DNA from 2 places in the Sinorhizobium sp. NFACC03 genome. Region 1 is predicted to be linked to the other one. Evidence: riboswitches for the same ligand, from Rfam matches in the RefSeq annotation. Region 1 holds a riboswitch; the other holds the start of a gene.
What was found. A riboswitch is a leader RNA that binds a small molecule or an ion and turns the genes downstream of it on or off. The one in region 1 is predicted to bind S-adenosylmethionine.
Positions count from the first base shown of each region.

Region 2: it holds a riboswitch for S-adenosylmethionine, as region 1 does, so the genes downstream of both, metA (homoserine O-acetyltransferase MetA) here and BLU35_RS00395 (O-succinylhomoserine sulfhydrylase) in region 1, are expected to answer to the same signal.

Region 1 is NZ_FMXF01000001.1:73,762-89,531, forward strand. It holds gene pstA (phosphate ABC transporter permease PstA) at 1-1,132, shown strand, start outside; gene pstB (phosphate ABC transporter ATP-binding protein PstB) at 1,146-1,961, shown strand; gene phoU (phosphate signaling complex protein PhoU) at 2,012-2,725, shown strand; gene phoB (phosphate regulon transcriptional regulator PhoB) at 2,984-3,667, shown strand; gene BLU35_RS00370 (GcrA family cell cycle regulator) at 3,736-4,257, opposite strand; gene BLU35_RS00375 (aspartate aminotransferase family protein) at 4,679-5,878, shown strand; gene argF (ornithine carbamoyltransferase) at 5,979-6,896, shown strand; gene BLU35_RS00385 (Hsp33 family molecular chaperone) at 7,177-8,166, shown strand; gene apaG (Co2+/Mg2+ efflux facilitator ApaG/CorD) at 8,188-8,580, opposite strand; gene BLU35_RS00395 (O-succinylhomoserine sulfhydrylase) at 8,819-10,003, opposite strand; SAM riboswitch at 10,050-10,128, opposite strand; gene BLU35_RS00400 (2'-deoxycytidine 5'-triphosphate deaminase) at 10,203-11,300, shown strand; tRNA gene BLU35_RS00405 (tRNA-Gly) at 11,382-11,456, shown strand; gene BLU35_RS00410 (transporter substrate-binding domain-containing protein) at 11,598-12,431, shown strand; gene BLU35_RS00415 (tellurite resistance TerB family protein) at 12,575-12,985, opposite strand; gene BLU35_RS00420 (thermonuclease family protein) at 13,135-13,989, opposite strand; gene BLU35_RS00425 (S24 family peptidase) at 14,003-14,653, opposite strand; gene BLU35_RS00430 (calcium:cation antiporter) at 14,835-15,770, shown strand, end outside.
Region 2 is NZ_FMXF01000006.1:63,703-79,472, forward strand. It holds gene BLU35_RS11265 (ubiquinone biosynthesis hydroxylase) at 1-1,198, shown strand, start outside; gene BLU35_RS11270 (Trm112 family protein) at 1,406-1,594, opposite strand; gene BLU35_RS11275 (LON peptidase substrate-binding domain-containing protein) at 1,605-2,285, opposite strand; gene trxA (thioredoxin) at 2,482-3,456, opposite strand; gene BLU35_RS11285 (prolyl-tRNA synthetase associated domain-containing protein) at 3,515-4,024, opposite strand; tRNA gene BLU35_RS11290 (tRNA-Gly) at 4,272-4,346, shown strand; gene BLU35_RS11295 (aldose epimerase family protein) at 4,520-5,536, opposite strand; gene BLU35_RS11300 (vWA domain-containing protein) at 5,697-6,881, opposite strand; gene metA (homoserine O-acetyltransferase MetA) at 6,891-7,817, opposite strand; SAM riboswitch at 7,878-7,955, opposite strand; gene BLU35_RS11310 (NUDIX hydrolase) at 8,183-8,635, opposite strand; gene BLU35_RS11315 (AAA family ATPase) at 8,632-9,471, opposite strand; gene BLU35_RS11320 (RidA family protein) at 9,584-9,964, opposite strand; gene leuD (3-isopropylmalate dehydratase small subunit) at 9,973-10,578, opposite strand; gene BLU35_RS11330 (VOC family protein) at 10,733-11,164, opposite strand; gene BLU35_RS11335 (hypothetical protein) at 11,353-11,607, opposite strand; gene BLU35_RS11340 (HpcH/HpaI aldolase/citrate lyase family protein) at 11,733-12,638, shown strand; gene BLU35_RS11345 (DUF1737 domain-containing protein) at 12,635-12,841, shown strand; gene BLU35_RS11350 (metallopeptidase family protein) at 13,064-13,498, opposite strand; gene BLU35_RS35600 (ImuA family protein) at 13,669-14,622, shown strand; gene BLU35_RS11360 (Y-family DNA polymerase) at 14,537-15,770, shown strand, end outside.

The sequences.
Region 1 (15,770 bases):
CCAGCAGACGACGATCACGCTGCCGATCGAATTCACCGAAAAGGTGATCGACCCCAACGGCGAACGCACGACCGACAGCAAGGTACTGATGACCGCCAACTATCCGCTGCTGGTGCGCGATGCGCTCATCAAGCAGCTCGGCATCGATGCGACCAAGCGGCCGCTGGTCAAGCAGGCGACCGATATGGTCTCTGCGAGCTCCCGTACGCTCTTGCGCGACATGGTCGTGGCGGATCCGTCCATCATCGGCAAGACCATTCCAGTCACCCTTTTGGCCGAAGCCAACATCGACTCCGCCAACAAGGGGCAGATCGACCTCAAGGTCGAAGAGAGCAAGCGCAAGGTCAAGGACCAGCAGGTCACCTGGATGAACGAGCTCGAAAGCGCCGGCGTCCTGAAGAAGAGCTTCAACACCGGCATCTTCACCTTCGGCGCCTCCAGCCGTCCTGAAGCGGCGGGCGTCGGCGTTGCCGCCCTCGGCTCGTTCTACATGATGCTGATCGTGCTCCTGCTGTCGTTGCCGATCGGCGTTGCCGCCTCGATCTATCTCGAAGAGTTCGCTCCGAAGAACCGGCTCACCGACCTGATCGAGGTCAACATCAACAACCTCGCGGCCGTTCCGTCGATCGTCTACGGTCTGTTGGGTCTCGCCGTCTTCATCAACTTTGCCGGCATGCCGCGTTCGGCGGCCGTCGTCGGCGGTTTCGTGCTGACGCTGATGACCCTGCCGACGATCATCATCGCCACCCGCGCGGCCTTGAAGGCGGTTCCGCCGTCCATCCGTTCGGCGGCGCTCGGTCTCGGTGCCTCGAAGATGCAGACCATCTTCCACCACGTTCTGCCGCTGGCGATGCCGGGCATTCTGACCGGTACGATCATCGGCCTTGCCCATGCGCTTGGCGAAACCGCGCCGTTGCTGTTGATCGGCATGGTCGCCTTCGTCGTCGACTATCCCGGTTCGCCGATGGAGCCATCGACAGCGCTGCCGGTGCAGATCTACATGTGGGCCAACGAGGCGGAACGCGCCTTCGTCGAGCGCACCTCCGGCGCGATCATCATACTTCTCATCTTCCTCGTCGTCATGAACCTTGGCGCCATTCTGTTGCGACGTCGCTTTGAGCGCCGTTGGTAGTGAGGTAATTACTATGAACATCATGTCAGAAGCAGCGGTCGAGAAAGCCTTGGATCAGAAAATGAACACGGTTCCCTTCAAGATGATCGGCAAGGATGTGTCGGTCTACTACGGCGAGAAGCGGGCGCTTTTCGACGTCAACCTCAACATCCGCGAGAACACGGTAACGGCGCTGATCGGTCCGTCGGGCTGCGGCAAGTCGACCTTCCTGCGCACGCTGAACCGCATGAACGACACCATCGAGAACTGCCGCGTCACCGGCAAGATCACGCTCGATGAGGACGACATCTACGACCCGACCATTGACGTGGTCGAGCTGCGCGCCCGCGTCGGCATGGTCTTCCAGAAGCCGAACCCGTTCCCGAAGTCGATCTACGACAACGTCGCCTACGGTCCGCGCATCCACGGACTTGCCCGCACCAAGGCGGACTTTGACGATGTGGTCGAGACCAGCCTGCAGAAGGCAGGTTTGTGGAACGAGGTGAAGGACCGCCTGCAGGAGCCGGGCACCGGCCTCTCCGGTGGTCAGCAGCAGCGCCTTTGCATCGCACGCGCTGTTGCCGTCAGCCCGGAAGTCATCCTGATGGACGAGCCCTGCTCGGCACTCGACCCGATCGCGACCGCCAAGGTCGAGGAACTCATCCACGAACTGCGCACGAACTTCACGATCGTCATCGTGACCCACTCGATGCAGCAGGCCGCCCGCGTGTCGCAGCGCACCGCCATGTTCCACCTCGGCAATCTCGTCGAGGAGAACGACACCGACAAGATGTTCACCAATCCGGATGACCAGCGCACCCAGGATTACATCATGGGCCGCTTCGGCTGAGGCCAATCACGGCTGCAACAGTCACTGGAAAGCGCCTGTAAGGATCGACGATCATGTCCATGCATATCATGTCCGCCTATGACGAAGAACTGAAGTACCTGACGCGCCGCATCTCGGAAATGGGCGGTCTCGCCGAGCAGATGGTCGCCGAATCCGTCCGCGCCCTAGTCAATTCCGACCTGGCGCTGGCGCAAAAGGTAATCTCGGACGACACCGTTCTCGATGATGCCGAGCGCCAGATCGGCGAGAAGGCGATTGTCACGATCGCCAAGCGCCAGCCGGTCGCCGCCGACCTTCGCGAGATCATGGGGTCGATCCGCATCGCCTCCGACCTGGAGCGTGTCGGCGACCTCGGCAAGAACACTGCCAAGCGCGTGATCGCGGTTGCCGGTTCGGGCATCCCGCGCAAGCTCGCCCGCGGTCTCGAGCATCTCGCCGAACTCGCTCTGGTGCAGCTCAAGGAAGTGCTCGACGTCTATGCCTCGCGTTCGCCGGAAAAGGCCAATAGCATTCGCGAACGCGACGAGGAGATCGACGCGATCTACACCTCGCTGTTCCGCGAGCTGCTCACCTACATGATGGAAGATCCGCGCAACATCACGCCCTGCACGCATCTTCTGTTCTGTGCCAAGAACATCGAGCGTATCGGCGACCACGCGACCAACATCGCCGAGACGATCTATTACATGGCGACGGGTGCCCAGCCGGAGGGCGAGCGCCCGAAGGATGACAACACGTCGACGTTGGGCTCGGTCAACGACTAGAAGGTTTGAGCGGGATGCGGGGGACAACCGCATACACTTTTCCTCATCCCGCTCTGGCGTCAAACGCGCCGTTCGCAATGCATGCCCATGAGTATCATCCGGTCGCGGCTTCGGTCGCGGCCCCGAATTCCTGCATCTGAAGCATGCGGCTTTTCGCACCGCCTTTGAAAATGGCGGGGATGCTCCAGATTTAGAGTGTCTGAGTGCCGGCCGGTCCGCTGGACCCGCGCGGCGCTCGCGGTAAGGAGACGTTACCTGATGTTGCCAAAAATCGCCGTGGTCGAAGACGAAGAGGCGCTGAGCGTCCTGCTGCGTTACAATCTGGAAGCTGAAGGCTTCGACGTCGATACGATCCTCAGGGGTGACGAGGCGGAGATCCGGCTACAGGAACGCCTGCCCGACCTTCTGATCCTCGACTGGATGTTGCCTGGCGTCTCCGGCATCGAGCTTTGCCGTAGGTTGCGCCAGCGCCCGGAGACGGAGCGGCTGCCGATCATCATGCTGACGGCGCGCGGCGAGGAAAGCGAGCGCGTTCGCGGTCTCGCGACCGGGGCCGACGACTATGTGGTCAAGCCCTTCTCCACGCCGGAGCTGATGGCCCGCGTCAAGGCGATGCTCCGCCGGGCGAAGCCCGAAGTTCTCTCGACGCTGCTGCGCTGCGGCGACATCGAGCTCGACCGGGAAACCCATCGCGTCCATCGTCGCAGCCGCGAAGTTCGCCTGGGGCCGACGGAGTTCCGCCTGCTGGAGTTCCTGATGTCCTCTCCGGGCCGTGTCTTCTCGCGCTCGCAGTTGCTGGACGGCGTCTGGGGCCACGACATCTATGTCGACGAGCGGACCGTCGACGTGCATGTCGGCCGCCTGCGCAAGGCGCTGAACTTCTCGACCATGCCTGATGTCATCCGCACCGTGCGCGGCGCCGGCTACTCGCTCGAAAGCTGAGAAGGGCAAACAGAAGTCAATGAAAAAGGGGCCGATCGGCCCCTTTCGTTTTGGTCCTGTGCGGATCCTTAGCGCATCCGACGGCGCTCGGCGGATGGCTGGTAGGCAAGCCGCGCATGGAAGCTGCAATAGGGCGAAGCTTCCGGGGAATCGTTGCCGCAGAAGTGGAACTCTTCCTTCAGCGGGTCGCCGATCGGCCACTTGCAGGTGCGTTCGGTGAGCTGGGTCAGCTCGAGGCGGCGCGACATCGGCACGACCACGTCGGTCTGGATGCTGAAATCCTGCTCGGCAACGAGATCGACTTCGATCTCTTCCTTGAGGACGGTGGCGCCGGACGGACGGGCAACGGTGCGGGTCGAAACGCGCGAGGCGTAGTTCGGAGCGCGCGGCGCCGAGGTCGGCCGCTTCGGGCGGGCTGCCGCAGTGGTGCTGCCGCCGGCTTTGGCGCGGCCGGGAAGGCTCAGGCGATGAACCTTGCCGATGACAGCGTTACGGCTGACGCCGCCGAGCTGTGCCGCGATCTGGCTTGCGCTCAGGCCCTCGGACCAAAGCTTCTTCAGTTTCTCCACCCGCTCGTCAGTCCAGTTCATTTCTGCACTCTCCGTTCTCAGCGTTGGGGATGGCAGAATCCCTCACCGCACCCCGGTTGAATCTCGAGGTTGCAAACGCGATAACTCTTTTGGTGACTAGGTCCGCCGCATGCGTCTAGTAATTGAATGTTAACGTACTGACCGCCGGACTCCGTGGCAAGAGTCCGGGGAATCACGCCGAATCGAATTCGTAGTTTTCCCCAACTTGCTCGATCAGCGTTGCATTTTTGCAAGCCCTTCCGGCCGATTTTTTCGTCGCAGGGAAATGGATCTCGTTACCGCGCTGCAAGGCTTGGTTTTGTTGACATTGCAGTGCGAAATAGGAATAGTGCCTGCGCCGCCGAAAGGCGGCATTTTTGATTTTTATCGGGCCGCATGAAGCAGCGGGACCGATGCCGATTGGAGTGAAGGAGAGCCTCGCATGACTGCAACCACGCCGCTTTACGATACCTACATGCGCGCGCCGTTGCGTTTCGAGCGAGGAGAGGGCGTCTGGCTGATCGCCGAAGACGGCTCGCGCTATCTCGACTTCGCTGCCGGCGTTGCCGTGAACTCGCTCGGCCATGCGCATCCGCATCTCGTCGAGGCGCTGAAGGCGCAGGCCGAGAAGGTTTGGCACCTTTCCAACCTTTACGAGGTTCCCGGTCAGGAAAGTCTTGGACGCCGCCTGGCCGCCGTAACCTTTGCTGATCGGGTCTTCTTCACCAATTCCGGTGCGGAAGCGCTGGAATGCGCGATCAAGACGGCGCGGCGCTACCACTTCGCCAAAGGCCAGCCGGAGAAGTTTCACATCATCACCTTCGAGGGCGCCTTCCACGGCCGCACGATCGCGACGATCGCGGCCGGTGGTCAGCAAAAGTACATTGAAGGTTTCGGGCCAAAGGCCCCAGGGTTCTACCAGGTTCCGTTCGGCGACCTCGCAGCCGTCAAGAATGCGATCACCGAGGAGACCGCCGCGATCCTGATCGAGCCGATCCAGGGCGAGGGCGGCATCCGTCCCGCGACCAAGGAATTCATGCAGGAACTGCGCGCCCTCTGCGACGAATTCGGCCTGCTCCTGATCCTCGACGAGGTTCAGACCGGCGTCGGCCGCACCGGCAAGCTTTTCGCCCATGAGTGGACGGGCATCCGCCCGGATATCATGGCCGTTGCCAAGGGTATCGGTGGCGGCTTCCCGCTCGGCGCTTGCCTGGCGACGGAAGAGGCGGCCGCCGGCATGGTGGCGGGCACGCATGGCTCGACCTATGGCGGCAATCCGCTGGCGATGGCCGTCGGCAACGCCGTGCTCGACGTCATCCTCGCTGATGGCTTCCTCGCCCATGTGCGCGACGTCGCGCTCGTCTTCCGCCAGGGTCTTGCTTCGCTGAAGGATCGCTATCCCGATATCATCGAAGATATCCGCGGCGATGGCCTGATGCTGGGCATCAAGGTAAAGGGCCCCTCGGCGGATCTCCTGAAGGAGATCCGCGCCGAGAAGCTCCTGGCCGTGCCGGCCGGCGACAACGTGTTGCGCCTGCTGCCGCCGTTGACGGTGACGGCGGAGGAAGCACGCGAGGGCCTCGCACGCATCGAGCGCGCCGCCGAAGCAGTGCGGAAGGCAAGTGGTAACGCTGCGGCCTGACCGATAGGGCCAAGACTGACCCAGGATGGTAGAATGACCTTCGTGCGTTCACGCCGCTGCGTGGCGCACATAGGTTGGATTTTTTGAGGAACCGAGTACGATGGCAGGCACCAGACACTTTCTCGATCTTTCGGCCATGACGGCCGCCGATCTTCGGACGATCATCGATGATGCCCGCGTCCGAAAGGCGACGACCAAGGCCGGAACCGCCGAGAAGCCGCTCGCCGGCAAGATGCTGGCGATGATCTTCGAAAAGCCGTCCACCCGCACCCGTGTGTCCTTCGATGTCGGCATGCGCCAGCTCGGCGGCGAAACCCTGTTCCTTTCGGGCACGGAGATGCAGCTCGGCCGCGCCGAGACGATCGGCGATACGGCGAAGGTCCTGTCGCGCTATGTCGATGCGATCATGATCCGCACCACCGACCATCGCCGCCTGCTGGAATTGGCAGAACACGCGACGGTCCCCGTCATCAACGGCCTGACCGATGACACCCATCCGTGCCAGATCATGGCCGACATCATGACCTTCGAGGAGCATCGCGGACCGGTGAAGGGCAAGACGATTGCCTGGACCGGCGACGGCAACAACGTGCTGCACTCGCTGATCGAAGGCTCCGCCCGCTTCGGCTATCGCATGAACATGGCGGTGCCGCTTGGCTCCGAGCCGCAGGACAAGATCCTGAACTGGGCACGCAACAACGGCGGCGAGATCCTGCTGTGTCACGATGCCGAGCAGGCGGTCGCCAACGCCAATTGCGTTGTCACCGACACCTGGGTGTCGATGAACCAGGAGCATCGTGCCCGCGGCCACAACGTCTTCCAGCCCTATCAGGTCAACGAGGCGCTGATGAAGCAAGCGGCATCCGATGCGCTGTTCATGCATTGCCTGCCGGCGCACCGCGGCGAGGAGGTGACCGACGAGGTGATCGACGGCCCGCAGTCGGTGGTCTTCGATGAGGCCGAAAACCGCCTGCATGCGCAGAAGTCGATCATCGCCTGGTGCATGGGGCTCGTCTAGGCCCTTGCGAGCGCCGCGGTGAGCGCGATGGCGCAGCGCTTCGGCGGCTGTGAGGGCCGCTATTGACATTGCCGCCGTGCGACACGATCTAGGCGGCTGCAGGGCGCTCCTGGCAACAGTGAAGCGCCGACTGCCACGGGTGGTGCGCGGCGCAATGGCTGATGGCACATATCCGGTGGACAATCCGTTTATCGCGGGATCGATTGAGACAGCGGGCACGTTGCGCCGGGGGACAGGAATGTCCCCGGCGCAACGCAGTTGCTGAGGCAAGGAGCAAGACATGACTGACATGACGCCAGGGCTTGGTGAATTCGACTTCGCCGGTGACGATCACGTCGTGCCTTTCCAGGTGGAAGGCCTCGACGTGCGCGGCCGCGCCGTGCAGCTCGGCCCGATGCTCGACGCAATTCTGGAGCGCCACAACTATCCGCTTCCGGTCGCGCGGCTCGTTGCCGAAACCGTCGTGCTGACGGTTCTGCTCGGCACTTCGCTGAAGTTCGAAGGCAAGCTGATCGTCCAGACGAAAGGCGATGGTCCGGTGGATCTCGTCGTCGCCGACTTCTCGACGCCGGATCGCGTGCGCGCCTATGCCCGCTACGATGCAGATGCGCTTGCCGACGCCGAGAAGGATGGCCGCACCCTTTCGCATGAACTGCTTGGTAAGGGCATACTCGCCTTCACCATCGACCAGGGCGCTCATACTCAGCGCTATCAGGGCATCGTTGCGCTGGACGGCGCCACGCTGGAAGAAATCGCTGGCGTCTATTTCCGCCAGTCAGAGCAGATCCCGACCAAGGTCAGGCTCGGCGTTGCCGAGCTGCTCGACCGCGATGAAAGCGGCAAGCCGCGCCATCGCTGGCGTGCCGGCGGCATGGTCGCGCAGTTCCTGCCGGAAGCGCCGGAGCGCATGCGCCAGCCTGATCTTTCCGGCGGCGATGGCGATGACGGGGAAGGCGTCTTCGAGGATGACGATCTCTGGGCGGAAGCCAAGGTGATGGTCGAGACGATCGACACCGACGAGCTGACCGACCCGATGGTCGGAACCGAACGCTTGCTCTACCGGCTGTTTCACGAGCGCGGCGTTCGCGTCTATGAGCCGCAGGCGGTCTTTGACCGTTGCAGCTGCTCGCGCGAGAAGCTGCACTCGGTGCTCGCCAATCTGGACGCTGATGATATCGAAAGCACCATCGAGGATGGGGCCGTGAAGGTCACCTGCGAATTCTGCTCGACGACCTATCGTTTCGAGGCAAGCGAAGTGCGTCCGCAGTAGCCGGCGCCACTCAGGATCAAGCTAGTTCAGGGTACGCACGAGCCCGGGTGAATCGAGCGAGAAGGCGGGGATGGCCACGTTGAAGGTCTCTCCGCCTTCCGCTTCCATACTGTAGTGGCCGAACATCACGCCCGACGGCGTGTCCAGCGGGCAGCCGGACGAATACTCATAGGTGTCGCCGGGGTTGAGCAGCGGCTGTTCGCCGATCACGCCGGGACCGCTGACCTCATCGACCTGCCCATTCTCATCGGTGATATGCCAGTAGCGGGTCATCAACCGCACGGCTGCGTCCGAATGGTTTGAGATGACAATGCGATAGCCCCAGACATAGCGGCCGTCATCGGGGTCCGACTGCTCTTCGAGATAGTACGGCTCCACCGTAACTTCTATGTCGCGGGTCAAAGCGCGATACATGGGCAACACCTTGCTTCGGTCTTTCAGGGTATTCTACAGCAAGATGGTTTCGTCAAGAATAACGGCAAGATTGTGCATACCCATTCTGGGGCAAGGGCTTGCGGGTATCCGGATCGGCTGTTCGAACCCGCTCGATCCCGCTGGTGAAGCCATATTGGATGGCGGGGCGCCCGCTGCATGAGCGCCACGAGGGATCGACGGCCGCCGCCTGTCGTGGCGGCCGTATCTTTTCGTTGCCTCAGGCTTTGACGGCCCTAAGCGCGCGGGCGAAATCCTCGACGACATCCTCGCTGTCTTCGATGCCGGCCGAGAAACGCACCGTGCCGGCGGAAATGCCCAGCTCTTCGCGGGCCTCGTCGGTCAGGTTCTTGTGCGTCGTCGTTGCCGGATGGGTGATCAGGCTCTTGCTGTCGCCGAGGTTGTTAGAGATGCGGACGATCTCCAGTGCGTTCTGCAGCGCGAAGGCCGCATCCTTGCCGCCCTTCAGTTCAAACGCGACGAGGGTGGAGCCGCCGGTCATCTGCTTGGCGATGATGTCGGCCTGCGGGTGATCCTTGCGGCCGGGGTAGATGACCTTCGCCACCTGCGGCTGCTCAGCCAGGAAGTCGGCGACGCGGCGTGCGGTTTCCGTCTGCTGGCGCACGCGCAGCGGCAGGGTTTCAATGCCCTTCAGCAGCGTCCACGCATTGAACGGCGACATGGCCGGACCGGTATGACGGAAGTAGTCGTGCAGGTTCTCGTTGATCCATTCCTTGTCAGCAAGCACGACGCCGCCGAGGCAGCGGCCCTGGCCATCGATATGCTTGGTGGCGGAATAGACGACGATATGGGCGCCGAGTTCCAGCGGCTTCTGGAAGAGTGGCGTCGCAAAGACGTTGTCGACGACGACCTTGGCGCCGATCTGGTTGGCGAGCTTGGCCACACCGGCAATGTCGATGACTTCGAGCGTCGGGTTGGTCGGGCTTTCCAGGAAGAAGACCTTGGTGTTCTTCTGGATCGCCTTTTCCCAGTTGGCGAGATCGCGTCCATCGACCAGCGTGCATTCGATGCCGTATTTCGGCGCCAGCGTCTCGACCACCCAGCGGCAGGAACCGAACAGCGCACGGGCGGCAACGATATGATCGCCGGCCTTCAGCTGGCAGAGGATTGCCGCGGAAACGGCAGCCATGCCCGAAGCCGTGGCCCGCGCGTCTTCGGCGCCTTCCAGCATGCACATGCGCTTTTCGAACATGTCGTTGGTCGGGCTGCCGTAGCGGGCATAGATGAAGCCTTCGGTCTCGCCCTTGAAACGCGCTTCTGCCGCCTCGGATGTCTCGTAGACGAAGCCCTGGGTGAGGAAGATCGCCTCGGACGTCTCGCCGTGCTGGGAGCGGGTGGTTCCGCCGTGGACGAGTTGTGTTGCCGGGCGCCAGTTTTTGCTCATGTGACGATCACCTTCAAAAACAAAAAAAACCGGCCGCAAAAATGGGCCGGTTTGACACCCGGCCTTTTTAGCTACTTGTTTAACGTGGCTGCAAGCCGACCGGCCAAATCACCACGGGATAAAGCTTCAATACTGCTAGGGTGCGCTTGCGTCAATTCCCGGAGTTTGGTTTTGTCTCGCAACTGGAAAGAGGACTGCAATGGCCCGCGATACTGGGATTTTGGCCGACCGCGCGATCGCCGCGCTGCTCGAAACGGGGCGCCTGAAGAGCGAGAGGCCGCTGGATGACGATCAGATCCAGCCGGCAAGCCTCGACCTGCGCCTTGGCGCCAAGGCCTTCCGCGTCCGCGCGAGCTTCATGCCAGGCCCGTCCCACCTCGTCGCCGACAAGCTTGACCGGCTGAAGCTGCATGTCGTCGATCTCACCGATGGCGCCGTGCTTGAAACCGGCTGCGTCTACATCGTGCCGTTGATGGAGAGCCTGGCGCTGCCTGCGGGCATGTCGGCCTCGGCCAATCCGAAAAGCTCGACCGGCCGCCTCGACATCTTCACCCGCGTGATCACCGACCGCGCCCAAGAGTTCGACAAGATTCCTGCCGGCTATAGCGGTCCCCTCTATCTCGAAATCAGCCCGCGCACCTTCCCGATCGTCGTGCGCCGTGGTTCGCGCCTGTCGCAGATCCGCTTCCGCATGGGCCAGTCGCTGCTCTCCGAACAGGAGCTGCTGGCGCTGCATGAAAGCGACGTGCTGGTGGCGAGCGAGCGCCCGAATGTCAGCGGTGGCGGCATTGCACTGTCGATCGACCTCAAGGGCACCGGTCCGGAGGGGCTGATTGGCTACCGTGGCAAACACCACACCGCCGTCATCGACGTCGACAAGAAGGCGCAGCACAAGATCTTCGATTTCTGGGAGCCGCTCTATAGCCGCGGACGCGACGAGCTGATCCTCGATCCGGACGAGTTCTACATCCTCGTCTCGCGCGAAGCGGTGCATGTGCCGCCGCTTTATGCGGCCGAGATGACGCCGTTCGATCCGCTGGTGGGCGAGTTCCGCGTGCACTATGCCGGCTTCTTCGATCCCGGCTTCGGCCATGCCTCTGCCGGTGGCAGCGGTAGCCGCGCCGTTCTGGAAGTCCGCAGCCACGAGGTGCCGTTCATCCTCGAACATGGCCAGATCGTCGGCCGCCTGATCTATGAACACATGCTGGAGCGTCCTGACGGTCTCTACGGCCTCGGCGTCGGCTCCAACTACCAGGCCCAGGGCCTGAAGCTTTCGAAACATTTCCGCGCCGAGTAGGGATTTTGCACGGGACCCTCGTGCGATACCGCGCAAGGGTCCTTGACAGATCGTCCCGGTTCGGGAAATTTCGCAGGCATCGCGGGTGTAGTTCAGTGGTAGAACGCCAGCTTCCCAAGCTTGATGTCGTCGGTTCGATCCCGATCACCCGCTCCAATCCTTCCTGAAGCCTCTTTTGCCTCGTTCGAGCGAGACCTATGGCCAGTTGCCTTGCGGACGGTTACTTTACCGCTCGATGAATCATCCCGCGGTTCCAAGCGCCGCCCCTGAGACAAGAACCGTGCCGGCCCGCTGCCCATGAGATTTCTTTCCCTGTTCGCTCTCTGCGCGTCCCTGATCGCAACGCCGCTTGCGGCCCAGCCCAGGGACCTGCCCATTCTGTTCGATGCGCGCGAACGCATCGCCAAGCCCGATCTCACGGGCCTTGCGCGCTTGCGCTTCCTGACGACGGTCGACTTTCCGCCGTTCAACTTCATCGATCAGTCCGGCAAGCTCTCCGGTTTTCACGTCGATCTCGTGCGCGAGATCTGCCGCGAGCTCGACATCGAAGCCAAATGCCAGATCCAGGCAGTGACCTATGCGGAACTGCTGCCGGCGCTGGAGCAGGGGCAGGGCGAAGCGGTTGCCGCCGGTATCGCCGTCGGCCCGGAACTGCGCCAGCGCTTCGGCTTCTCGCGCGCCTTCATGCGGCTTCCGGCCCGCTTGGCCATCAACACCAAGGCGGCCGGCGCCGTGACGGGTCCGAAGGACCTCAGGAAAAAAACGGTCGGTGTCGTGGCGGGCACCACCCATGAGGCCATGTTCAAGGCGTTCTTCCCCAGTATCGGGGCCAAGGTCTTCCCAGATCGCGATGCCATGCTCACGGCACTGCAGAAGGGTGAGGTGCCGGCGGTCTTTTCCGACGGTTTGCAGCTTTCCTTCTGGATCTCAGGCACGACTGCCGGGGGCTGCTGCGCACTCGTCGATGGTGCCTATTTCTCGCAACGCTTTCTCGGTGAAGGCCTGACGATCATGAACCGCAAATCCGAACCGGCGCTGACCCAGGCGATCGACCACGCGCTGCTGGCGCTTTCGCGCAGCGGCCGGCTCGAGGAAATCTACCTGCGCTACTTCCCCAACGGCATCTATTGAGCGCCCACTGCATGTTTCCTTTAATCGTACCCGATCAAAGGTCAAAAACATGCAGCAATTCAAAGTGCTACAGCGACCTTTGCGCGTCTGATAAGACGCGCAGCGCTGTAGACAGCTTGGCGTGAACGCCAGGAAATGATGAGCTACCGGCGGAAGCGGGCAAGCGCCCCTCGTTCGATGGCGGCGCAGGTGAGCTTGTCGAGACCGAGGCGGTCGCGCAGCAACTGCAACAGCCGGATCTCTTCGTTGCGAATGCGCTGGTCCGCGGCGGCGATCTCGACGGCAAGTGCGTAGGCCGTCTCATGGAACTTTTCCGGAAGCGCCTCGCGCACGATTTCCAGCGCGATATCCAACCCCTCGGGAGCCGCGAGCTGGGCGGAGCATTCGTGGCCGATATGGACGAGCTGGTCCTCGTCGAATCCCTCGAAGATCGGCAGGAACTGCACCAGCCGGCCGATGCGGGTGAATTCGTCGTCGCTCATCTCGCGGTCGACCGCCGACATCATCACCATGACATAGATGAGCGCTTCGTGGTGGCTGAGGCTTGGCAGCATGGGTCTTTCCGGCGGTAGCGCAATTCCGGGAACGGCGTGAAGCGGTGTCCATCCGGATTGCAGAGTTTCAAAGAGTTGGATCATCTCACTGTTTCAACGATGTAATGAGATGATCTGGACGGTTGAGAGCTGGGAATTGCCGCGGCTGTTTACAAGTCTGGCTGCGGCTCGTCCATCCCGGTGCCGAGGGTTGGGTCGTCGAACGTCATCGGCGTGTGACTGAGGTCGCGCGGATCTTCGCCATAGAAGCCGAGCTTCGCCTGGCGCGCAGCGTCGGCCCGCGTCTTGAGCGGCGAGCCGGGTACCGGCGTCGCCCAGCCGTTGTCGACGAGCCAGGTTGCGAGATCCTGCCCGCCGAGCGAGCAGGAAGCGGTGGCCGATGCGCCGGCGCTCCCCTCGGGCATGTCGCAGCTGACCGCGCGTGCGCGCAAGAAGTTTCTGAAGGCCGTCCGTGCGACGATGCCGCAGGGCCAACTCTTCCCCCCGGTTTCGCAGGTTCTCTCTGCCTGCTCGGGCTCGATGCCATCGATCTGCAGCGTGAGCTTGTCGAACTGGATCACACCGGCGGCGATCGCCACGGGGCGATAGAGGATGGTCGGCCCGGCGGTCGCCTTCGCTTGCTTCTCCGGCTCTGACAGCGGGGCACGCGGCTCCGCGCGTTCGAGCGGCGCGCCGGTGACGGTGTCGGGCAGACCGAATTGTTGCGGCTCGATGGCGCGTGCGGCGTTTTCCGTCGTCGACGTCTGCGGTTGATCGCCGGTCGTAACCGCACCGGGCTGCGCGGTGCCGTCGGTCGGTGTTCCCAAGTCGAGCGGTACGTTATCATCCGTTTCGGCGCCATCCGGCGCCGGCTCGATTTCCGTCATGTCGGGCGTTTCGAGGACGAAGTCCGGCGTGGCGGCACTCTCGCGGTCGCGAATGGCGGCTGCACCCGCGTTGAGGATGCCGGTGAAAAGCGCGATCGCGGCGATGCCGCCGGCAAGGGAGTATAAATGCTGCCGCATCAGGAAGAACGTCCTATTGGCTGGCCCAGATGATCCGGGCGATCCATTCGATCTGGCTGATCTCGAAGCCCCGGTTCGGGTGCTCCGGGTTGAGGGAAAGGAGTTCGATCGTGCGCGGCGTCTGGCGTGCCAGGACCTTCGCCATGACCTCGCCTTCGCGTGTCTTGACCACGACGCGGTCGCCGCGCCGAACCTGCGCCCCCGGATCGACGATCAGGGTGTCGCCGTCGCGGTACAGTGGCAGCATGCTATCGCCCTGCACCTCAAGCGCGTAGATGCCCGTCCGGCGTTCCGCCACCGTTGGAAAGTCGATCACGTCCCAGCCCTGGCCGGCCGGAAAACCGCCGTCGTCGAAGAAGCCGCCGGCACCCGCCTGGGCGAAGCCGATCAGCGGGATCGCTGCACTTGCAGTCGCCGGGGTGGCCTGAGTGTCATTCGGGCTCAACAGGCTGGTGAACTGGTCCATCGTGGCGCCGGTCGCCTCGAGCACCTTGGCGATCGATTCCGTCGAAGGCCAGCGTTCCCGCCCGTCGGCAGAGTGGCGCTTGGACTTGTTGAAGGAGGTGGGGTCGAGCCCGGCGCGGCGGGCGAGACCGGAAGGCGAGAGCTGATTGCGCTCGGCCAATGCATCGATGGCGTGCCAGATCGTGCCGTGAGACAACATGCGAAAGGTCCGGGCCGAACAGGCGGCCACTTGCTGGGTTTGTTCGACACCACACTATCGAAACGCGAAGTACCGGTAAAGAATCCGAAGGAAAATAGTCCTTTCTCCGTCATTTGCTTTGGGGGCGGCGGCCCCTATAGTTCGCGTGACGGGCAGGACAGGCTTTCATCGGAGGGAACGTTTGTTGGCGCGCATGAGATCGGAGCGTCTGCTGTTCGTGGCCCTCGCTGCGGCGATTGCCGGGATCGCGCTGGAGCATGAGCTTCTCGAAATGGGGCGCCTGGCAACGCTTCTCGGTGCCGCCGGTCTCGTGGTGGCGATCGTGCTCGCCTCGCTGCGCGTGTCGCACCATGCCGAGGTGCTGGCATCCAAGGTCGGCGATCCCTATGGCACGATGATCCTGACGCTCTCGGCAGTCCTTGTCGAGGTCGTCGTGCTGGCGATCATGATGACCAGCGAGACCTCGCCGACGCTCGTGCGCGACACGATCTATGCGGCCGTCATGCTCGATATCAACGGCATCCTGGGCCTCGCCGCCCTGCTTGGTGGCCTCAAACATGGAGAGCAGCCCTATAACGACGATTCCGCCCGCACCTACAGCGTCATGATCCTGACCGCGATGGGCATCTCGATGGTCGTTCCGGAGTTCGTGCCGGCGGCGAGATGGCATCTCTACTCGGCCTTCACCATCGGCGCGATGATCACCCTCTATGCCCTGTTCCTGCGCATGCAGGTGGGGGTGCACAGCTATTTCTTCAGCTACAGCTATCCGAAGGCGAAGGGCGAGGGGAGCGCGATACAGGGCGGGCCGGATCAGCCGGTGCTGCCGTCGATCGTGATCCTGATCCTCGGCATCGTGGTGATCGGCGTGCTGGCGGAAGTGATGTCGTCGCTGCTGACCTCGGGCCTGAAGGGGAGCGGTGCCCCGCCGGCGGTGACCGCCATCGTCGTTGCCGCGATCTCTGCCTCGCCGGAAATCATGACCGCGATGCGGGCGGCACTCGCCAACCGCATGCAGGCGGTCGTCAACATCGCGCTCGGCGCCTCGCTCTCGACAGTCATCCTGACCGTGCCTGTCATGGAGGCGATCGCGCTCTATACCGGCCAGCCCTTCCTG
Region 2 (15,770 bases), on a different contig from region 1:
TGCCGGTGGCGGCTATGTCGGCCTTTCGCTCGCCGTTTCCCTGAAAAAGGCGGCGCCGCATCTCAGCGTCATGGTGATCGACGGCGCGCCGGAAGGCGCCTGGAAGAAGGACCAGCGCGCCTCGGCGGTTGCGTCGGCTGCCGAACGCATGCTCGACGTGCTTGGCGTCTGGGATCAGATCGTGCCGGAGGCGGAGCCGATCCGCCGCATGGTGATTACCGATTCAAAGGCGGCCGATCCGGTGCGCCCTGTGTTCCTGACCTTCGATGGCGACAGCGGCGATGGCCGGCCCTTCGCCCATATGGTGCCGAACACGGCAATGGTCGGCGCGCTGCGCGGGGCGTGCGAGGACCTTGGCGTCGTCAATCGTCAGTCGACGATGGTCGAAACCTTTAAAAGCGGCGACCATGCGGTCGCCATCACGCTCGCCGACGGCGAAGAACTGGAAGCGCGCCTGCTCGTCGCCTGTGACGGCGTACGCTCCAAGCTGCGCGATGCTGCCGGCATCAAGACGGTCGAATTCGACTACGGCCAGTCCGGCATCGTCACGACGGTCGAACACGAACGGCCGCACGAAGGCACGGCGGAGGAGCATTTCCTGCCGGCCGGTCCGTTTGCGACCCTGCCGCTCAAGAACAACCGCTCGTCGCTGGTCTGGACCGAGCGTACCGAGGACGCCGAACGCCTGGTCGCCGGCGACGATTTCCTGTTCGAGGAAGAGTTGGAGCGCCGCTTCGGCCACAAGCTCGGGCACCTGAAGGTGGTCGGCGGACGGCGGGCCTTTCCGCTGGGGCTGACGCTTGCGCGCGATTTTGTCAAACCACGTTTCGCGCTTGCCGGGGACGCGGCCCACGGCATTCATCCGATCTCGGGGCAGGGGCTCAATCTCGGCTTCAAGGACGTGGCGGCGTTGGCGGAAACGATCGTCGAGGCGGATCGCCTCGGGCTCGACATCGGCTCGCTCGCCGTGCTCGAGCGCTACCAGAGCTGGCGGCGGTTCGACACCTTCCGCATGGGGGTGACGACCGACGTGCTCAACCGGCTGTTTTCCAACGATATCACTCCGGTTCGCATCGCCCGCGACTTCGGCCTCGGTCTGGTCGACCGGCTGCCGTCTCTCAAGAATTTCTTCATTCGCCAGGCGGCCGGGATTGCCAGCGAGGCGGATCCGCGGCTCTTGTCGGGCGAGCCGATCTGAACATCGACCTGAGGATTGCCCCTCACCCTAGCCCTCTCCCCGCAAGCGGGGCGAGGGGACTCGGTCGAATGCGTGGCACTGTCTTGATGTCGAAGAGAAGAGGTTGGCGCCGAGTGCGCCACGAGGTTCCTTCTCGCCTGCGGGGAGAAGGTGGCCGGCAGGCCGGATGAGGGGCAACTACCTCTCAACGAGGTGGCGGCCGCGCCCTCAATCCTCGATCTTGCGGGCTTCCGAGACCAGCATGATCGGCACGCCGTCGCGTATCGGATAGGCGAGGCGGGCCTTTTCCGAGATGAGTTCGTTGGCTTCGGCGTGGTAGCTGAGGCGCCCCTTGGTCAGCGGGCAGACGAGCAGTTCAAGCAGTTTCGGATCGACCTTGCTGGCGTTGATATCCATTATCCGTCGCTCACTGCAGGATGCTGTCCATATCGCCGAAGTCGCGCGCGAGCACGATCTCGGTGATGGCGATCAGGGTTTCCGCGCGCGTCTTGAGGTCGGGCGCTTCGAGCAGCGCCTGTTTTTCTGCGGGGCCGTAGGGCGACATCATCGCCATGGAATTGACCAGGGTACGGTTGCTCGCCCGTTCGACGCTTTCCCAATCGGCCTTGAGCTTGTTGGCTTCGAGATAGGCCTTGAAGGCGGCAAGCAGAGCTGCCCGGTCGACGAGGGTTTCATCGTCGCGGTTTTCGAGATCGGCGGCAAAGGGGCCGATGCGGAAACGGCGGTAACCGCGCGTCGCTGAGACTTCCGAAAACAGCCGGTAGCGGCAGACGCCGGTGAGCGAGGTGATGTAGCGGCCATCGCCGGTCTCGGCGAAGGAGGTGATGCGGCCGATGCAGCCGACCTCGCAGAGCGCCTGCATCGGACCGGTGGCAGTTTCGCTGCGGCCTTCGCAGAAGGAGGGTTGCACGATGCCGATCAGGCGGTTGCCGGAGAGCGCGTCATCGAGCATGGCAAGGTAGCGCGGTTCGAAGATGTTGAGCGGAAGCTGGGCGCCGGGAAGCAGCAGCGCACCGGTCAGCGGAAACACCGGAATGATCTCCGGCAAGTCCTTCGGACCGAGATAGCGTGCATTTCCGACGTGCATTTTCCGATAGACCTTGCAGATGTCCGCTCTTGCCCCGCCAAGGAAGCGTGGTCAACCAGACCAAAAGATGGTGCATTCCTTGAAAATCTCAAGGGACGAGCACACCGATCTTCATGGGTGAATGTGGATCGTGATCAGACGCACTTACGAAAAAGGGGCGCAACAGCGCCCCTCCTCGAAAAAAATGCCGGACGGCTCAGGAGAACAGGATCGACGAGAGCTTGCGCCGTGCGGCGATCGTTGCCGGATCCTTCGGTCCCCAGACCTCGAAGAAGGCGAGCAACTCGCGCCGCGCGCCGTCGTCGTCGAAAGCCCGATCGCGCTTCATGACGGTCAGCAGGTGATCGGCCGCAGCCGTCCGGTCGCCTTCGACATTGCGGATCTTGGCAAGCAGCACGCGCGCTTCGTGATCATCGGGGTTTGCTGCCAGGCGCCGTTCGAACTCATTGGGATCGCCGAGCTTGCGGGCTTCCTCGATCTGGTCGAGCTTCTTGCCGATGGCCGCAATGCCTGCGTCCTTGGCAAGGTCTTCCGGCAGGCCGGAGAGCGCTTCGCGGGCTTCGGCGACCTGGCCGAGCGCGATCATGCAATCGACCATGCCGGCAATCGCCACGACGTTTTCGGGGTCCGCCTGCAGCACGGCGCCGTAGAGGCCGGCGGCGTTCTGGGCGTCACCGGCGTCGATGAGCGCCTTGGCATCGGCGAGAACCGCTTCGATCTCGGCCTTGCTGTCGTCGACGGCGGGGCCGGCAATCTTTTCGATGAATTGCTTGATCTGGCTTTCCGGCACCGCGCCCATGAAACCATCGACGGGACGCCCGCCGACGAAGGCGATGACGGCGGGGATCGACTGGATGCCGAGCTGTCCGGCGATCGAGGGATGATCGTCGATGTTCATCTTCACGAGCTTGACGCGGCCTGCGGCTTCCGTGACCACCTTTTCGATGACGGGGGTCAGCTGCTTGCACGGGCCGCACCAGGGCGCCCAGAAATCGACGAGAACCGGCTGCTGCCTGGAGGCGTCGAGCACGTCCTTGGTGAAGTTGGCAGTGGTGGTTTCCTTGATCAGGTCACCGTCCGACGCGGCCGCCGGCGCCGGCTGACCGAAAGAGGCCGAAGCCGTCATCTGAGTGCCGAAAGACCCTGCATAGGGATTGTCGCTGCCCGTCATTCTTCTCTCCTCGCCGGCTCGTCTGCCAGCTTACTGCATTCGCGCCAAAGATCGTATGTCAGGCCGTGACTTTCAAGACAAGCGGTTCGTGTCCGGTCGCTTCCATGAAGCGCAGCAGATCGCTGGATGCGATCGAGGTCGTCGCGTCATTGGAGAGCGGATGGCAGTTGACGATGTCGAACTTCATCAGCTCCTCGTCGAGGATCATCTTGACGTTGCCCTCGGTGTCATTGATCGCGCCGAAGGCGGTCACGGCACCTGGAATGACGCCCAGATATTCCATCAGCTTCTCCGGCTTGCCGAAGGACACCTTGCTTGCCGCACCGATCACCTGGTGAACGGTCTTCAGGTCCACCGTCGCGTGTTCCTCGACGGTGAGCAGGAAATAGTTGTCCTTCTTGTCCTTCACGAAAAGGTTTTTCGTGTGGCCGCCAGGGATCTCGTCACGCAGCGCCACCGATTCGGCGACGGTGAACACCGGCTCGTGGCTCTTGGTTTTATGCTCGATCCCAAGTCCGTCGAGAAAATGAAAGAGGTCTTCGGCGGTCTTCGGCTGTGATTCACTCATGATTCTCATCCCTTGGGCATTCGTTTCGCCTCTGCTTTAGGGGAGAAGCCGGTGGCCGCGCAATCTCACAGGCGGCGGCAGCGGCCGAAAACGCGGCATTTCCGGGCTTCGCGAGGGGTCTCCAAAAAAATATTCGATTTCTCGTCATTTCCCTGTTGCATTCCAAAATCGCTTAGGCCATATACCGCCCGTCGCCGCAAGACAGCGACGCCACGGTCCACCGACTACCCCGGACCGCGGTTTATGAGCGGGTGTAGCTCAGGGGTAGAGCACAACCTTGCCAAGGTTGGGGTCGGGCGTTCGAATCGCCTCACCCGCTCCAATTTCTCCCAACCACTTCATTTCACTGTTATTTTGGAAATGAACGGCATCCGCCGTCAGGCGCCGGATGCTTCGCCATGCGAACACCTGTGGCGATCGGACAGCACGACGGTCCTTTGGAACGTTCGCCGTCCCTCCCCTTGTCGCTAGAGATCGTCGACGCCCGCGCGCCACTCAGCTCTTCATGAAGACGTAGTCCGTTTCCTGCCGACGGATCTCGCCGGGGCGAAGCACTGCATTCGGGAAGCCGGCATGGTTGATGGCGTCCGGCCAGATTTGGGTTTCCAGGCAGAAGCCGGCAAATGGGCCGTAGCGGCGTCCCTCGAGGCCGGGCACGGGGATGTCGAGCTTTGCGCCGGTATAGAGCTGCACACCAGGCTCGGTCGTCAGCACTTCGAGCGTGACGCCGGAATTGATGCTGCGGGCAAGCGCCACCGAATGTTTCGCCATGGGCTCGTTCGAAAGGCAGAAATTGTGGTCGTAGCTGATGCGTTCACCTTCGGTCTGGCGACGCATCGACGTCATTTCGCGGAGATCGAAGGCGGTGCCCTCGACCGCACGGATCTCGCCCGTCGGCACCTGGCGTTCGTTGGTCGGCAGGTAGTGGTCGGCGGCGATCATGATGTCGTGTCCGAGCGCGTCGACAGTGCCGTCGAGATTGAAGTAGCTGTGCTGGCAGACATTGGCGAGCGTCGGCCGGTCGGTCTCGCTCTCGTAGACGACGCTCAAGACGCCGCCGGGCTTCACCGCGTAGGTGCAAGTGACCTTGCAGTTGCCGGGATAGCCGGCGCGTCCATCCGGATCGGTAATGCTGAGCGTCACGCTATCAGGCGTCTGGCGGACGATCGTCCAGTTGCGCTTGCCGATATTGTCGCTGCCGCCGTGCAGGTGGGTGACACCCTTCTCGTTCAGTTCGAGCTGGTAGGTCTCACCGTCGAGCGTGAAGCGCCCGTCGGCGATCCGGTTGGCGCAGCGCCCCGGTGTCGCGCCGAGATAGGGCGAATGGGCGAGATAGCTTTCGAGATCGGCGAAACCGAGCACCAATGGCGGCTCATGGCCTTCCAGGCGCAGGTCCTGGATCACCGAGCCCCAGGTCAAGACATGGGCGGTGAGGCCGCCACCGGAGAGCACCATACGATGGACCGGCTCGCCGGACGGCAGATGGCCGAAGATTTCCGTGTTCTGATGCATGTTCACCGCTGGCTCCCTCTTCGCGACCGCAGCAACCTGCGTCATTTCCAAAGGCACGGCAACCGGAAAATCATACTAAATGGGGCCTTGCTTCGTCTCTGGCCTGAGGGCAAAAACGTCTAGCTATTCAAGGTGCTACAGCGACCTCTCTGCGGTCATGTCAGCGCGATAGCTGCTTGGTGGCATCCTGCAGGCCGGCGAGCGTCAAAGGGAACATCCGCCCCTCGAACAGGCTCTTCACCATGCCGATCGACTGGGTGTAGCCCCAGTGCTGTTCGGGCACGGGATTGATCCAGATCGAACGCGGAAAATGCGCTGTCATGCGCGAAAGCCAGAGTGCGCCCGCCTCGTCGTTCCAATGTTCGACCGAGCCGCCGGGATGGCTGATCTCATAGGGGCTCATAGACGCGTCGCCGACGAAGATGGCGCGATAGTCGCCGCCATAGGTGCGCAGCACTTCGGTGGTGCGGGTGATGTCGACACGGCGGCGGCGGTTGTCCTTCCACAGGCCCTCATAGACGCAGTTATGGAAGTAGAAATGCTCCATGTGGCGAAACTCGCCTCGGGCGGCTGAAAACAGTTCCTCGACGATGCGGATGTGATCGTCCATCGAGCCGCCGATATCGAAGAACATCAGCAGCTTGACCGCATTGCGGCGTTCGGGCCGCGTCACCACGTCGAGATAGCCGTGCTCGGCGGTGGCGCGGATCGTGCCGGAAAGGTCGAGTTCGTCGGCTGCGCCCTGGCGTACCCAGCGCCTCAGCCTTTTCAGCGCCACCTTGATGTTGCGCGTGCCGAGCTCGACGGTGTCGTCGTAGTCTTTGAATTCGCGCCGATCCCAGACCTTGACGGCGCGGCGGTGGCGCGACTGGTCCTGGCCGATCCTGACCCCTTCGGGATTGTAGCCATAGGCGCCGAACGGTGAGGTCCCGGCAGTGCCGATCCATTTCGAGCCGCCCTGATGCCGGCTTTGCTGCTCCCGAAGCCGTTGGCGCAGGGTTTCCATCAGCTTGTCGAAACCGCCGAGGGCTTCGATCAGGCGCTTTTCTTCCTCGGTCAGGTGTTTTTCCGCGAGCTTGCGCAGCCAGTCCTCGGGGATGACGGCCTCTTCGCCCGTCTCCATGGGATTGACCGCCTCGAGCCCGGAGAAGCAGTGCTGGAACACCCGGTCGAAGCGGTCGATATGGCGCTCGTCCTTCACCAGCGCCGTGCGCGCCAGGAAGTAGAAGGCTTCGACGTCGAAGGTGGCGATGCCCGCCTCCATCCCCTCGATCAGCGACAGGAATTCCCGGAGCGTCACCGGAACTTTCGCCGCCTTGAGTTCGAGGAAGAAGGGGACGAACATCGCTAAGCCTCAGCTTTCTCCGGTGCCGATCTCTGCGAGATCATAGGGCGTCGTCTGGTACATCTCGTTGATCCAGTTGCCGAAGAAAAGATGCGCATGGCTGCGCCAGCGGTTCTGCGGCGGCAGGGTCGAATCGTTGTGCGGGAAATAGTCGTGCGGCATCTTGATCGGCACGCCTGCGTCCACGTCGCGAAAATATTCGTCCGACAGCGAGGTCGAATCATACTCCACGTGGTTGAACATGTAGAGCCGATTGCCCTTTTTCTCGTGCACGAGGCAGACGCCCATCTCCTTCGATTCCATCAGGATTTCGAGGCTGGGCACCTTGTCGATGTCGGCACGCCTGACCTCGGTCCAACGCGAGACGGGGACGGCGAAGTCGTCGGAGAAGCCGTTGAGATAGACGGACGAGCGATTGAGGTTCTGGTGGCGGTAGACGCCGAAGGCCTTCTCGTTCAGCGGATACTTCGGCACGTCGTGGAAATGGTAGATCGCCGCCATCGCCCCCCAGCAGACATTGAGCGTCGAATGCACGTTGGTCTCCGTCCAATCGAGGATGCGCTTCAATTCGTTCCAATAGGTGACGTCCTCGTATTCGAGCGTCTCGACCGGCGCGCCGGTGATGATGAAGCCGTCAAACTTGCGGCCCTTCACCTCGTCCCAGGTCTCGTAGAAAGAAAGCAGGTGATCTTCCGAGGTGTTCTTCGCCCGGTGGGCGCCGATGCGCACCAGCGACAATTCCACCTGCAGCGGTGAGGCGCCGATCAGGCGTGCCATTTGGATCTCGGTCTTGATCTTGTTCGGCATGAGGTTCAGGAGCCCGATCTGGAGCGGGCGGATATCCTGACGGATCGCCACGGTCTCGGTCATTACCCGTACACCCTCATGCACGAGGGTTTCGAAAGCGGGCAGCGTATCGGGAATCTTGATGGGCATGGGCTTCACTCGATCAATACAAAAAAACCGGCGGCGATTGATCGCGACCGGTCCTCGGAAATCCAACTTTCCTCGGCCCTTTAGCGACTTGTTTAACGTGGCTGCAAGCCGGCCGGCCAAATCACCACGGGGAATTTGATAGCGCGACTGGGGCGCGGGGGTCAAGAAAAACGATTCGGGCGGTCGGGCGGCCCCTCATCCCGCTGCCGCGACCTTCTCCCCGCAGGCGGGGAGAAGGGAGCTTGTGGCACCCGCTCGCGCCTCCCAGGGGCCGATCATTTCCGTTCCAGAAAGAAGCCCGGACATCATTGTCTCGCGGCGACCGTCGCCATTTCCGTCCCCTCTCCCCGGCTGCGGGGAGAGGGCTAGGGTGAGGGGCAACTTCCGTGCGTGTGAAGATAATCTAGGCCGTCCTGCATGCCGTATCCGAGCCGACGGCTAGCCTCGTCTAAGCCGAGCCAGAAGAAGCGAAAGCGGATCGGCGCACCACCGCCAAAGGGCGTCATTTCATGGTGCAGCCAGGTTTTCTGTTGCTCGCCGGCAAGGGCGACATGAAAATAGTGCCGGCGATGGCAGATGGTCTGGCCTTCCTTCCGGAAGGAGTAGTCCTTCGTGACGAGATGGGTGAGGGCCCGCGATGGCGTCAGCCCGGTCTCTTCCACGAATTCCCGCAAGGCGGCAGCTTCAGGGCTTTCGTCCGGCTCCATCGTGCCGCCGGGTACCTGCAACTCGATTTCGGGAAAGTCCGGCTCGTCGAAGACCAGCAGGTGGTCCTGCCAGGTGGCGTAGATCAGGACCTTGTGGGCGTCCGGCCTCATCCGTCGCGGCGCGCCATGAAGGCCAGGCGCTCGAAGAGATGCACGTCCTGCTCGTTCTTCAACAGCGCCCCGTGCAGCTTCGGCAGCATGGTCTTGGCGTCGACGCGGAGGTCGGCCGGATCGACCTCGTCGGCGACAAGCAGGCGGATCCAGTCGAGCGCTTCGGAGGTGGACGGCTTCTTCTTGAGGCCCGGCACCTGGCGGATGTCGTAGAAGGCGGCAAGGGCCGCAGATAGCAGCGTTTTGCGGATGCCGGGATAGTGCACCTCGACGATGCGCGCGAGCGTTTCGGCATCGGGGAAGCGGATATAGTGGAAGAAGCAGCGACGCAGGAAGGCGTCCGGCAGTTCCTTCTCGTTGTTGGAGGTGATGATGACGATCGGCCGGTGACGGGCGCCGATCATCTCGCCGGTCTCGTAGACATGGAATTCCATGCGGTCGAGTTCCTGCAAGAGGTCGTTCGGAAACTCGATGTCGGCCTTGTCGATCTCGTCGATCAGAAGCACCACGCGACGGTCGGCCTCGAAGGCCTGCCAGAGCTTGCCCTTGCGGATATAGTTCCTGACCTCGTTGACGCGCTCGTCGCCGAGCTGGCTGTCGCGCAGGCGCGACACGGCATCATACTCGTAAAGGCCCTGCTGCGCCTTGGTCGTCGACTTGACGCTCCATTCGATCAGATCGAGGCCAAGGGCAGCGGCAATCTGGCGGGCAAGCTCGGTCTTGCCGGTGCCGGGTTCACCCTTGACGAGCAGCGGCCGCTCCAGCCGGATCGCAGCATTGACGGCGATCATCAGGTCCTTGTCGGCGATGTAATCTGCGGTGCCTTCGAATTGCATAATCGTCTTCCGGTTCAGCATAGGTCTAGCAGGCGGTGTCCATGGACTATCGCATATTGGCCAAAATCGGAATCGATTTGAGAAGAGATGGCGTGAGCAGAAAAGCTCGGTCTCAGCCGCGGAGGGCGGTGACTTCGATCTCGATCAGCATTTCCGGGCGGATCAGATCGCAGACGATCATGGTTGCGGCCGGACGGATCTCGCCGAAGACTTCGCCGAAGATCGGGAACACCCGGTCGGCGAAGCTGGCATCGGTGACGTAGTAGTGATTGCGCACCACGTCTTTGAGCGAGAAGCCCGCTTCCTTCAGTGCGCCCTCGATCGTCTTCAGGCAATTGCGCGCCTGCTCTTCCACCGTTTCGGGCATGGTCATGGTGGCATAGTCGTAGCCGGTCGTGCCGGAGACGAAGCACCAGTCGCCCATCGCGACGGCACGCGAATAGCCTGCCGTCTTTTCGAAGGGCGAACCCGAAGAGATGAGCTTGCGCGCCATGTCTCGCTTTAAGCCCAGGGGCGCGAGGCGCCGACCGTCTTCTCGAAGCTGTCGATCGCAGTTGCCTTTTCCAGCGTCAGGCCGATATCGTCGAGGCCGTTCAGCAGGCAGTGGCGCTTGAAGGCATCGACCTCGAACTTGACCGAGCCGCCGTCCGGGCCGGTGATTTCCTGGGATTCCAGGTCGACCGAGAGGATGGCGTTGGAGCCGCGCGAAGCGTCGTCCATCAGCTTGTCGAGGTCGGCCTGGCTCACGACGATCGGCAGAATGCCGTTCTTAAAACAGTTGTTGTAGAAGATGTCGGCAAAGGACGTGGAGATCACGCAGCGGATGCCGAAGTCGAGCAGCGCCCAGGGGGCATGCTCGCGCGAGGAGCCGCAGCCGAAGTTGTCGCCGGCAACCAGGATCTTGGCGTTCTGGTAGGCGGGTTTGTTGAGCACGAAGTCCGGGTTGACCGAGCCATCCTCATTGTAGCGGGCTTCGGCGAAAAGACCCTTGCCTAGGCCGGTGCGCTTGATCGTCTTCAGGTAATCCTTCGGAATGATCATGTCCGTGTCGATGTTGACGACGGGGAGGGGGGCGGCGACACCGGTGAGCTTGACGAATTTTTCCATAACTTCAGGCCTTCGATTTCAGAAGAATGTTGCGCTAGCGTTTAGATGAGTTTTGCGCCGAAATGAAGGAAAATCTATCCAAACACGCTTCGCCGGGCGGGTGAAAATGCCCGCCCGGTGAAAGCTTCGCCCGGATTTCGATTGTCGGGAAGCCTCAGCCTGCCTTCACCGGGCTGTTCATGGCCCAGAGAACGCCGAAGGGATCGCGGAGCTGGCCGTAGCGGTCGCCCCAGAACATCACCTCGATCGGCATCACCACCTCGGCGCCGGCGGCAACGGCGCGGTCCCACCAGGCATCGATGTCCTCGACGGTGAGCGTCAAGGTAAAGGCCTGCGGCTTTTCCAGCGGATGGCCATATTCCGGATAGGCATCCGCCAGCATCAGCGAGCTGCCGTTGACGTAGAGATGGATGTGCATCGTCCGGCCCTGCTCGTCGAGCGGATGCCGGTTGACCTCCTTGGCGCCGAAGGCGCGCTGGTAGAATTCGGATGCCTTGGCGGCGCCATCGACCTGAAGATAGGGCAGAAGCCCGTTCAGGACCGGTGCCGGCTGCTTCGTTTCGGTTTGCTGCGTCTCAGTGTCCATGTCGTTCTCCATCCTGTTCGAAGAGCCAGGACCGTGCTGGCCTGCCTCAAGGACGGACATGGAGCGATGGATCCGACACGGGGATGGAAAAATTTCGCAGCCGGCTGAATGGCAGCTCTCGAGAAACAGCAAAAGGCTTCGAGCCGATTACGGATCGGCCCGATTGCGGATCACTACGATCGCCGGGATCAGAGGTCGATGATCGTGCCGCGACCGTCGTTCCAGATGCGCATCTCGCGCTGGCCGTGGGCGGCAGCGGCGGCGGCCGGACGGGCGGTGGTGCGGGCCGGCCTGAGGTTCAGCCGGGCGGCAATCGCGCTGCCGATCACGACGACGGCGGCGATGCCGGCCAGTGCCAGCGCCAGCGAGGCGGTCAGAACGAAGGCCGCAAACGTGATGGTCAGGGCTGCGGCCGTGAAGAGAACAGAGCGAATGCTTTGCATAATCGTCACCTTTCTGATGGCGATGTGGGGGCTCCTCCCCGCACTTGCAAGAGGCGGCTTTGCGAAAGGGGTGCGGCGGTTCGCCTCGTCTTGCGGAACGAGGCAAAGGCGGGCACAACTGAAACATGAGCAAATCGATCGAACATCACCCGGTGCGCCTGCGTCGCTCGGTGCTATCGGTGCCGGCCGACAATGCCCGCGCGCTTGCCAAGGTCGCTGAACTCGCGACCGATGCCGCGATCTTCGATCTCGAGGATGCGGTTGCGCCTGAGCGCAAGATGGAAGCACGCGAGGCGCTGGTTCGGCATCTGACGACGAACCGGCCGGATTGTGAGATCGTCATCCGCATCAATGCGCTCGGTTCCGGCTTTGGCCAGGACGATCTCGCCGCGGTGCTTGCGGCGAAGCCCGACGCCATTCTTCTGCCGAAGGTCGAAAGCCCGGCGGATATCCAGGCGGCGGCCGACTGGCTGGCCGAAAACGATGCGCCGGAGACGCTGCGTCTCTGGGCGATGATCGAGACGCCGCGCGGTGTCATCAACGCGCCTCTTATCGCCGAGACCGGCCGCACCTTCGGCGGCCGGCTCGATTGTTTCGTCGTTGGTCTCAACGACCTGCGCAAGGACACCGGCGTTCCGGATCGCCCCGGCCGTCCCTATCTGATCCCCTGGCTGATGCAGATCCTGCTGGCGGCGCGCGGCGGCGGGCTCGACGTCATCGACGCCGTGTTCAACGATTTTCGCGACGCTGATGGATTCGACGAGGAATGCCGGCAGGGCCGCGACATGGGCTATGACGGCAAGATGCTGATCCACCCGGCCCAGATCGGCCCGGCGAACGAACGTTTCGGCGTCGAGCAGATCGCCGTCGACGAGGCGCGCGCGATCATCGCTGCCTTTGCGCTCTCGGAAAACGCCGGCAAGGGCGTCATCAATCTCAACGGACGGATGGTCGAGCGGCTGCACCTCGATCAGGCCGTGATGCTCGCCGCCAAGGCGGATCTCATCGAAAAACGAAAGACAAAATCTTGAAACTCTATCGCTTCCTGACCGGTCCCGACGACGCTTCCTTCTGTCACAAGGTGACGGCAGCGCTGAACCAGGGCTGGAGCCTGCACGGCTCGCCCACCTATGCCTTCAATGCCGATACGCAGCACATGCAGTGCGGCCAGGCGGTGTTCAAGGAGGTCGAGGGCAAGGATTACACCCCGGATATCAAGCTGTCGGAACAGTAGTCGAGGCTGTTTGCCGTCGTGCAAGTTTGCCCCTCACCCTAACCCTCTCCCCGCAAGCGGGGCGAGGGGACGCGGTTGATGCTCGCAATCGGCGTGTGAGGCCTGTTTTCTGGTATCGGTTAACCCGTGCTCCGATTGGGATGCGAACGGTACCGCGAGTCTCCTTCGCCCCGCTTGCGGGGAGAAGGTGCCGGCAGGCGGATGAGGGGCAGATAAAACGGGTTAGCCGCCGACGTGCTCGACGCTGGCTTCGATCCGCTCCATGTCGTCGTCGGAAAGGCCGAAGTGATGGCCGATCTCATGGATCAGGACATGGGTGATGATGTCACCCAGCGTCTCCTCGTTCTCAGCCCAATAGTCGATGATCGGGCGGCGATAGAGGGTGATGCGGTTTGGAAACTGGCCGGTTTCCATGGTGAAGCGCTCGCTGATGCCACGGCCCTCGAAAAGGCCGAGCAGGTCGAAAGGCGTTTCCAGTGCCATGTCCTCGAAAATGTCGTCGCTCGGGAAGTCGGCAACTTCGATGATGAGGTCGGTCGTCAGCTGGCGGAATTCCTGCGGCAGGTGGCCGTAGGCTTCCAGTGCGAGCTGTTCAAAAGTGGTAAGCGTCGGTGCGTGGCGTTCCCGCCAATCATCGGTCTGGTCAATGCGGGCCATAGGCACTCCTTGTTGCCCTCCATATAGCGATTTTGCCAGTGTTTTTCGAGTGTTGAATTCCGCGGGCATGGGGACAGGAATAAATTCTTAGAATTGGCTGTTGACTCATTTAGGAAGCTCTGGAATCTAATAGAACATAACATGAACATTTATGATGGGAGTTGACCGTCATGGCCGACAAAGCCGTGGAGCGGGAGACGGTACTTTCGCTCCGAGAGACCATAGCCAGGATCGAAAACCGTCGGCTTCCGGGCGTCGTGCGCGCCGCCAAGGCGGCCGATCCCGGCGGCTTCCGTCAGCGCGAGGAAGATGAGCCTGGCCGTCGGGCGCTTGCGCTCGGGGTTGCGGATCTGGACACGCTTCTCGAAGGCGGCCTACCGCTCGAAGGCATGACGGAAATCCGCAATGCCGAGACGCGCGATGCCGGCGCTGCCGCCGGTTTTGCCGCGGCACTCAGCGTGCTCTGCCAGCAGGCGCGCCTGGAAAAAGGCGAGCCGGCAGCTCCGGTTCTCTGGATCAGCCAGTCGATGGCTTCCAACGAGGCGGGCCTGCCCTATGGATTGGGTCTCAAGGCCTATGGGCTCGATGTCCGCGGCCTCGTCTTCAGCCTGCCGCGCACGGTGAAGGACGCGCTCTGGATCGCCGAGGCGGCGCTTTCCGTCCCGAGTTTCTGTGCCGTCATCCTGGAAATTCGCGGCAATCCCGCAGCTCTTGCGCTCAGCGAGAGCCGGCGCCTGCATGTTCGCTCACGCGCGGGCCATGTTCCCCTTCTGCTCCTGCGCCAGTCCGGGCACGAGGAGGCGAGCAGCGCCTTCTTCCGCTTCCTCGTCGAGCCGGCGCCGGCGCGCGAGCGTCCCCTACCGGATGGATCGATGCTTCGCGGCAGCATCGGCCATCCCGTCTTTCATATCATCGCCGAGAAGAGCAGGGCTCCTGCGCCGCTCGGCTTCCTGCTGGAGTGGAATCCCCATGACCGCCGCCTTTACCCCGTCGAGCCCCTACCAGCCGCTGCTGCGGCAGATCCAGAACCAGCGCATTCTGTCGCTCGCCTTTCCGCATCTTCCGGCCGATCGGGTCGCCCGCAAACGCTGGGGGAACTCGTGGCTTTCCCGCGGGCGTCCTGAGCATCCGCCTGTCGTCTTCGCTGACAAGGTGAAGAGCGCGATGCGCCTCGTCGCGCTCGACGGTTACGCCGAAAAGTGCGGGTTTCACATCGGTCAGGGTGTTGCCGAAGCCCGGGCCATGTGTCCCGAGATCGACGTGCTGCCGGCCGATCCCGCTGCCGATCGGGCCCTGCTCGAAGGCCTTGCGGATTGGTGTTGCCGCTATACACCGCTCGTCGCGCTCGATGGCGACAGCGGCCTCTTTCTCGACATCACCGGCTGCGCCCATCTTCTCGGCGGGGAAAAGGCGCTGTTCGACGATCTGCTCGCCCGTCTCTTTCATCTGGGGGTCGAAGCCCGCGCGGCGATCTCCTCTTCCGCCGGGCTCTCCTGGGCGGTGGCGCGGTTCGGCTCCGACGGCATTCTTGCCCCGGACGAGGCGGCGCGGGTGCTGGCGCCGCTGCCGATGGCGGCTCTTCGGCTGCCGCGGGAGACGATCGAAACGCTTGGCCGGGTCGGGCTCAAGCAGGTCGGCGACATCGTCGAGGCGCCGCGCGCGCCGCTTGCCCGCCGGTTCGGCGCGACCCTGCTTCTGCGCCTCGATCAGGCGCTCGGGCGGGAGGATGAGCCACTGTCGCCGCGGTTGCCCGTCGCCGCCCTCTCAGTGGAGCGCCGTCTCGGCGAACCGGTCCAGGGCGAAGACGATATTCTCGGCTTGACGGAAGAGCTGGCGATGCGGCTGAAGCCGGAACTGGAAAAGCGTGGGCAGGGCGGGCGTCTGTTCGAGCTTCTGCTTTTCCGCGTCGATGGCGCGGTCTTCCGCATCGCCGCCGGCACGTCCTCGCCGCTCAACGAGCCGCGGCGCGTCGCCGGTCTCTTCCGTGAACGGCTGCAGGCGGTGCACGAGGATCTCGATGCCGGCTTCGGCTTCGAAATCCTCAGGCTCTCGGTGCCGAAGAGCGAAAAATACGAGGCGATGCAGGAGGATTTCTCCGGCACGCCGGATCGCGAGCGCCCGCTTGCGGCCTTTGCCGACCGAGTGATGGCAAGGTTCGGGGCGGAGAGCCTGCTGGTGCCGGCTCTGTCGGAAAGCCACGTGCCGGAGCGGGCGGCAAGCTTCCGCCCACTCACGGATCTCGCGCTCATGGGCAAGGCCGAGGCGCCTGCGC